DNA from 2 places in the Bacillus sp. C-3-6 genome. Region 2 is predicted to be linked to the other one. Evidence: a T-box and tRNA genes for the amino acid it is inferred to sense, from the RefSeq annotation. Region 2 holds a T-box; the other holds one or more tRNA genes.
The links. The T-box of region 2 lies ahead of asnS (asparagine--tRNA ligase). A T-box ahead of a tRNA ligase gene usually reads a tRNA of that ligase, here a tRNA-Asn.

Region 1 (3,385 bases), 1.5 Mb from region 2:
AGGCGAAGTATAGGGGGTGACACCTGCCCGGTGCTGGAAGGTTAAGGAGAGGGGTTAGCGTAAGCGAAGCTCTGAACTGAAGCCCCAGTAAACGGCGGCCGTAACTATAACGGTCCTAAGGTAGCGAAATTCCTTGTCGGGTAAGTTCCGACCCGCACGAAAGGTGTAACGATTTGGGCACTGTCTCAACCAGAGACTCGGTGAAATTATAGTACCTGTGAAGATGCAGGTTACCCGCGACAGGACGGAAAGACCCCGTGGAGCTTTACTGTAGCCTGATATTGAATTTTGGTACAGTTTGTACAGGATAGGCGGGAGCCATTGAAACCGGAGCGCTAGCTTCGGTGGAGGCGCTGGTGGGATACCGCCCTGACTGTATTGAAATTCTAACCTACGGGTCTTATCGACCCGGGAGACAGTGTCAGGTGGGCAGTTTGACTGGGGCGGTCGCCTCCTAAAGTGTAACGGAGGCGCCCAAAGGTTCCCTCAGAATGGTTGGAAATCATTCGTAGAGTGCAAAGGCATAAGGGAGCTTGACTGCGAGACCTACAAGTCGAGCAGGGACGAAAGTCGGGCTTAGTGATCCGGTGGTTCCGCATGGAAGGGCCATCGCTCAACGGATAAAAGCTACCCCGGGGATAACAGGCTTATCTCCCCCAAGAGTCCACATCGACGGGGAGGTTTGGCACCTCGATGTCGGCTCATCGCATCCTGGGGCTGTAGTCGGTCCCAAGGGTTGGGCTGTTCGCCCATTAAAGCGGTACGCGAGCTGGGTTCAGAACGTCGTGAGACAGTTCGGTCCCTATCCGTCGTGGGCGTAGGAAATTTGAGAGGAGCTGTCCTTAGTACGAGAGGACCGGGATGGACGCACCGCTGGTGTACCAGTTGTTCTGCCAAGGGCATAGCTGGGTAGCTATGTGCGGAAGGGATAAGTGCTGAAAGCATCTAAGCATGAAGCCCCCCTCAAGATGAGATTTCCCATAGCGTAAGCTAGTAAGATCCCTGAAAGATGATCAGGTTGATAGGTTCGAGGTGGAAGCATGGTGACATGTGGAGCTGACGAATACTAATAGATCGAGGACTTAACCATATAATATGTAGCAATGTTATCTAGTTTTGAGAGAACATAAAAAACTTGTTGACTTTTAAAGTAAATAAGTTATAATAATGATTGTCTCAAAAGAATAATGTCTGGTAATGATGGCAGAGAGGTCACACCCGTTCCCATACCGAACACGGAAGTTAAGCTCTCTAGCGCCGATGGTAGTTGGGACCTTGTCCCTGTGAGAGTAGGACGTTGCCAGGCAATATTATTCCGCAGTAGCTCAGCGGTAGAGCTATCGGCTGTTAACCGATCGGTCGTAGGTTCGATTCCTACCTGCGGAGCCATTGGAGAGCTGTCCGAGTTGGCCGAAGGAGCACGATTGGAAATCGTGTATACGTCACAAGCGTATCAAGGGTTCGAATCCCTTGCTCTCCGCCATAGGATTTATAATATTTGGCCCGTTGGTCAAGTGGTTAAGACACCGCCCTTTCACGGCGGTAACACGGGTTCGAATCCCGTACGGGTCACCACTTTGGAGGATTAGCTCAGCTGGGAGAGCACCTGCCTTACAAGCAGGGGGTCGGCGGTTCGATCCCGTCATCCTCCACCATATAAATTTTATATGAATAGTATTATCGCGGGGTGGAGCAGCACGGTAGCTCGTCGGGCTCATAACCCGAAGGTCGCAGGTTCAAATCCTGTCCCCGCAACCAAATGGTCCCGTGGTGTAGTGGTTAACATGCCTGCCTGTCACGCAGGAGATCGCCGGTTCGACCCCGGTCGGGACCGCCATTTTAATAAGGCTCGGTAGCTCAGTCGGTAGAGCAGAGGACTGAAAATCCTCGTGTCGGCGGTTCGATTCCGTCCCGAGCCACCATTTATTTCAATAAAATACGCCGGCTTAGCTCAATTGGTAGAGCAACTGACTTGTAATCAGTAGGTTGGGGGTTCAAGTCCTCTAGCCGGCACCATGTAAGTTTCGGAGGGGTAGCGAAGTGGCTAAACGCGGCGGACTGTAAATCCGCTCCTTCGGGTTCGGCAGTTCGAATCTGCCCCCCTCCACCATTTACATAGGGGCATAGTTTAAAGGTAGAACTGAGGTCTCCAAAACCTCCAGTGTGGGTTCGATTCCTACTGCCCCTGCCAAATATATTTACACAACATGGCGGTTGTGGCGAAGTGGTTAACGCACCGGATTGTGGCTCCGGCATTCGTGGGTTCGATTCCCATCAGTCGCCCCATTTTTATTTTAAAAATTACAAATAATTTAATTGATACTTACATATAATTAAGTAAGAATTCGATGGGCTATAGCCAAGCGGTAAGGCAACGGACTTTGACTCCGTCATGCGCTGGTTCGAATCCAGCTAGCCCAGCCATTTTTGCGGAAGTAGTTCAGTGGTAGAATACAACCTTGCCAAGGTTGGGGTCGCGGGTTCGAATCCCGTCTTCCGCTCCAATAAAATTTAATATGGCGGCATAGCCAAGTGGTAAGGCAGAGGTCTGCAAAACCTTTATCACCGGTTCAAATCCGGTTGCCGCCTTTTCTTTTGTGCCGATGTGGCGGAATTGGCAGACGCGCACGACTCAAAATCGTGTTCCTTCGGGAGTGTCGGTTCGACCCCGACCATCGGTATCATGAACGTCGTAAAAAAACTCTATACAATTAGTATAGAGTTTTTTTTGTTTTCTTTTCATTACATGACAAAATAAGCACAAAAAGTGTACGGTGAGTAAACTGCGAAACATTAAAAGGATAAAAACAAACATTCAATTTTATCCTTTTAATTGCGGTATTTAGAGAGAATTTCTCCACCCGGTGACATGAAGTTAAATCCGACACCACCAGTAGATATTAGTACATTATCAACGGTTAAGTTTGTAATTTCTAAAAACTTCTTTTTAAACTCTTCTCTGTTGTACTTATACATTGTTGAGTGGCACGCCCACATTTGCGTTGAAGTGCTTAACCAGTCCCCTAATTCCTTCAATTCAGGAAACGCCTCAAATTGGATTGGTTCATCTAATTTCATGAATCTTACTTGATAGATAGTTGGGTTTAACTTTTCTCCTATTCCTTTAAAAGCATGTGATTTTTTTTCATTTGAATGTGTCATAATTCTCCCTTCATCTTTTCTTTAAATTTTTTCCTATTTTTATTATACAACAGTAGAAAGTAACTATAGGAATATTATGGAAATCGGTATCAGCAATATAAAAAGACTCTAATAGAAATGTTAGAGTCTTTTTTGTTAAATTATATTATGTGATGCTAAAATTCGTAATAAACTTAGGAATTCATGTATAATATAACTTGTCGAAAGAACAAAATGATAGTGA
Region 2 (3,385 bases):
CTTCTTACCAACAGAAGCAGGAGAACTTCCGAAAGAAGAACAACACCTTGCAGGTGTTATGACAGGTCTTGCCCTTCACCATGCATGGCAAGGTGAGAAGAAAGTAGTAGACTTCTTCGTTATGAAAGGTGTACTAGAAGGACTATTTGACGTACTTGGCGTTTCAAACCAAATCACATATGCACCAGCAAAACGTGAAGGTATGCACCCAGGCCGTACAGCTGACATCGTATTAGATGGCGAAGTAATTGGTTTCATCGGTCAATTGCACCCAGAAGCAGAAAAACAATTAGATGTGAAAAATACATTCGTATTTGAACTATCTCTTGTAAAAGTATTCGGTGCAGACGCTGAAGAAACTTACTACTCAGCAATTCCGCGTTTCCCATCTATGACACGTGACATGGCTGTTGTAGTAACAAAAGAAACAAAAGCTGGTGAAATGAAGCAAGTCATTGCTGAAGCTGGCGGAGAACTTCTGAAAGACGTAACACTATTCGACTTATACGAAGGTGAAAAAATGGAAGAAGGCAAGAAATCACTTGCATTCTCTATGACTTACTTCGATGCAGAACGTACGTTAACAGACGAAGAAGTAACAGAAGCACATAACCGTGTATTAACAACGGTAGAAGAGAAATTTGGTGCGGAGTTACGTAAGTAATTAGAAAATTGCCGGATTCATTCCGGCAATTTTTTTATTGCACAATCGTCGAAAGATGTCGGAAAGTCGATATATTACAAAAATCGCTTATATATTTTCTGGCATCTTGCATCTTTCTCTCGAATGTAGTACATTAATTTTAGTTTAACAAAATGAAAGACGATGATAAGGAAAAGTAGTATATACTATAATCCAAAGCGAGTCAGGGGCGGTGAGAGCCTGATGAGGCGGTATATGTGAAGAACACCTTGGAGTTGCTAACCGAAATTGAATCTTGTATTCAAGAGTAGACTTAGACGGGAATCCGGCCTGTTACAAACCGGGAAGTATGTATTACATACGAGTTAAAGTTGGTCTTTATGACAAATTGGGTGGTACCGCGAAGTTTAACCTTTCGTCCCTTTATGGATGAAAGGTTTTTTTGTATTTAAATATATCAGCAAAGGAGAATTTCACTATGGAAAACACATTAGTAAAAAGTCTGTATAGAGATACAGAAAAGTATGCAGGTCAAACAGTACAAGTATCAGGGTGGATTCGTAACTTACGTGATTCAAAAGCATTTGGTTTCATCGAATTAAACGACGGTAGCTTCTTCAAAAGCGTTCAAATCGTTTTCGATACAGAATTAGAGAACTTTAAAGAAATTGCAAAGCTTCCACTTAGCTCTTCAGTGAAAGTAGAAGGTAAAGTAATTGCAACGCCTGGGGCGAAGCAACCATTTGAAATTAAAGCAGAAAAAATTGATATCGAGGGCTTATCAGATTCTGATTACCCACTTCAAAAGAAGCGTCATACGTTTGAATACTTACGTACAATCGCTCACTTACGTCCAAGAACAAATGCATTCTCTGCAACGTTCCGCGTACGTTCTATCGCAGCATTTGCGATTCACCAGTTCTTCCAAGAGCGTGGATTTGTACATGTTCACACACCAATCATCACTGGTAGTGATACAGAAGGTGCTGGCGAAATGTTCCGCGTAACAACACAAGATTTAAACAACGTACCAAAAGATGAAGACGGACAAGTTGATGAATCAAAAGACTTCTTCGGTAAAGAAACAAACTTAACAGTAAGTGGACAGCTGAACGCTGAAGCGTATGCATTAGCATTCCGTGATGTATATACATTTGGACCTACATTCCGTGCGGAAAACTCAAACACAACTCGCCACGCTGCTGAGTTCTGGATGGTTGAGCCTGAGATTGCATTCGCTGAGTTAGGCGATGTAATGGATCTTACAGAAGATATGCTGAAATATGCAATGAAATATGTATTAGAGCATGCACCAGAAGAAATGGACTTCTTCAACAGTTTCGTTGATAAAACAGTTCTAGAGCGTATGAACAACGTGATTAACTCTGACTTCGGTCGCATCACATATACAGAAGCAATTAAAGTACTTCAAGAATCAGGTGCTGACTTCAAATACCCAGTAGAATGGGGTATTGACTTACAAACAGAGCATGAAAGATACTTATCAGAAGAGATCTTCAAACGCCCTGTATTCGTAACTGACTACCCGAAAGACATTAAAGCGTTCTACATGCGTATGAATGAAGATGGAAAAACAGTAGCTGCTACTGACCTTCTAGTTCCTGGCATCGGCGAATTAATCGGCGGAAGTCAACGTGAAGAAAGAATGGACGTTTTAGTAGACAGAATTAAAGAATTAGGTATGAACGAAGAGGACTACTGGTGGTACTTAGAACTTAGAAAATACGGCGGTACAAAACACGCTGGATTCGGTCTAGGTTTCGAGCGCTTCCTAATGTACATCACTGGTATGGCTAACATCCGTGACGTAATTCCATTCCCAAGAACTCCAGGTTCTTCTGAGTTCTAAAATATGAAAAAAGCGAGAGGATTTCCTCTCGCTTTTTTGTTTGCATAGTTTATGACCCCGTAGCAAAAAGTAACGCGAAGGGGTGAGTATAAAATGAGTAAAAAAGTGAAGAAAGATCATTCAAGGTCAAGCCTTGGTTCTCCAGAAGTAGAAGGACAAGGAACGACGACGCATGAAACAGGTTCACATAAAGTACCTTCATCAAATAAGAAGCAGAAACGAAGCTAACATAAAAAAGGAGAGTCTTGGCGACTCTCCTTTTTTCATGTATTACATCTTCTTATCGTTAATTTCTTTTGTAATGTTATCGACATCTTTGTCTAATCGATCGAAATAGAAAAACCACAGTAAACTTATGAACACGTAATAGATGGCCATAACGCTAAGGCTATCAGATATGTTTCCAATGTGGATTTAGTAGTGAAGAAAGTGCCCCAAACAGTAGAAATAATGAAGTAAGAAAGTGGACCTACGATGTGTATGAAAACATATAATAATTTTTAAACTTTCACAGCGTCCATATGAATTCCCTCCTTATGTAAACAATCCTTTTCTTCTAATTATGAATTCAAATTCCTCAGAGAAGTGTTGTAGCTTGTTGTGCATCGTGTTTCACGATAAATTTTCGAATCCGAAAATTTAATAGGAATGATCTACCATATCTTTCGATTAAATTTTGGAACTCCTGTTGCTCACTTAATAGTTGGATATTCTCTCTAATTTTGAATTGTCTTTCATGGGATTACCTAGTAAGATGTTTAGAATCATTTATAGAAATAGTAATAGGAATTATCTTCTTTAATTTTAATAATATGTATATTTATGTTGTGACATAATTACAAGGACAATAGTAGGGTGAAACAAAAAACAGG

Region 1: it encodes a tRNA-Asn, which carries the amino acid that the T-box ahead of asnS (asparagine--tRNA ligase) is inferred to sense. The anticodon was not compared.

Annotation. Positions count from the first base shown of each region.
Region 1 covers NZ_CM137247.1:550,144-553,528, forward strand. The annotation lists rRNA gene ACW0JX_RS02775 (23S ribosomal RNA) at 1-1,090, shown strand, start outside; rRNA gene rrf (5S ribosomal RNA) at 1,191-1,306, shown strand; tRNA gene ACW0JX_RS02785 (tRNA-Asn) at 1,315-1,389, shown strand; tRNA gene ACW0JX_RS02790 (tRNA-Ser) at 1,392-1,483, shown strand; tRNA gene ACW0JX_RS02795 (tRNA-Glu) at 1,501-1,575, shown strand; tRNA gene ACW0JX_RS02800 (tRNA-Val) at 1,580-1,655, shown strand; tRNA gene ACW0JX_RS02805 (tRNA-Met) at 1,682-1,758, shown strand; tRNA gene ACW0JX_RS02810 (tRNA-Asp) at 1,762-1,837, shown strand; tRNA gene ACW0JX_RS02815 (tRNA-Phe) at 1,847-1,922, shown strand; tRNA gene ACW0JX_RS02820 (tRNA-Thr) at 1,941-2,016, shown strand; tRNA gene ACW0JX_RS02825 (tRNA-Tyr) at 2,027-2,110, shown strand; tRNA gene ACW0JX_RS02830 (tRNA-Trp) at 2,118-2,191, shown strand; tRNA gene ACW0JX_RS02835 (tRNA-His) at 2,211-2,286, shown strand; tRNA gene ACW0JX_RS02840 (tRNA-Gln) at 2,350-2,424, shown strand; tRNA gene ACW0JX_RS02845 (tRNA-Gly) at 2,430-2,504, shown strand; tRNA gene ACW0JX_RS02850 (tRNA-Cys) at 2,519-2,589, shown strand; tRNA gene ACW0JX_RS02855 (tRNA-Leu) at 2,600-2,681, shown strand; partial or broken gene ACW0JX_RS02860 (DUF3884 family protein) at 2,843-3,162, opposite strand.
Region 2 covers NZ_CM137247.1:4,318,795-4,322,179, reverse strand. The annotation lists gene pheT (phenylalanine--tRNA ligase subunit beta) at 1-664, shown strand, start outside; T-box leader at 818-1,069, shown strand; gene asnS (asparagine--tRNA ligase) at 1,122-2,513, shown strand; gene ACW0JX_RS22175 (YuzL family protein) at 2,607-2,741, shown strand; partial or broken gene ACW0JX_RS22170 (hypothetical protein) at 2,784-2,995, opposite strand; partial or broken gene ACW0JX_RS22165 (hypothetical protein) at 3,048-3,281, opposite strand.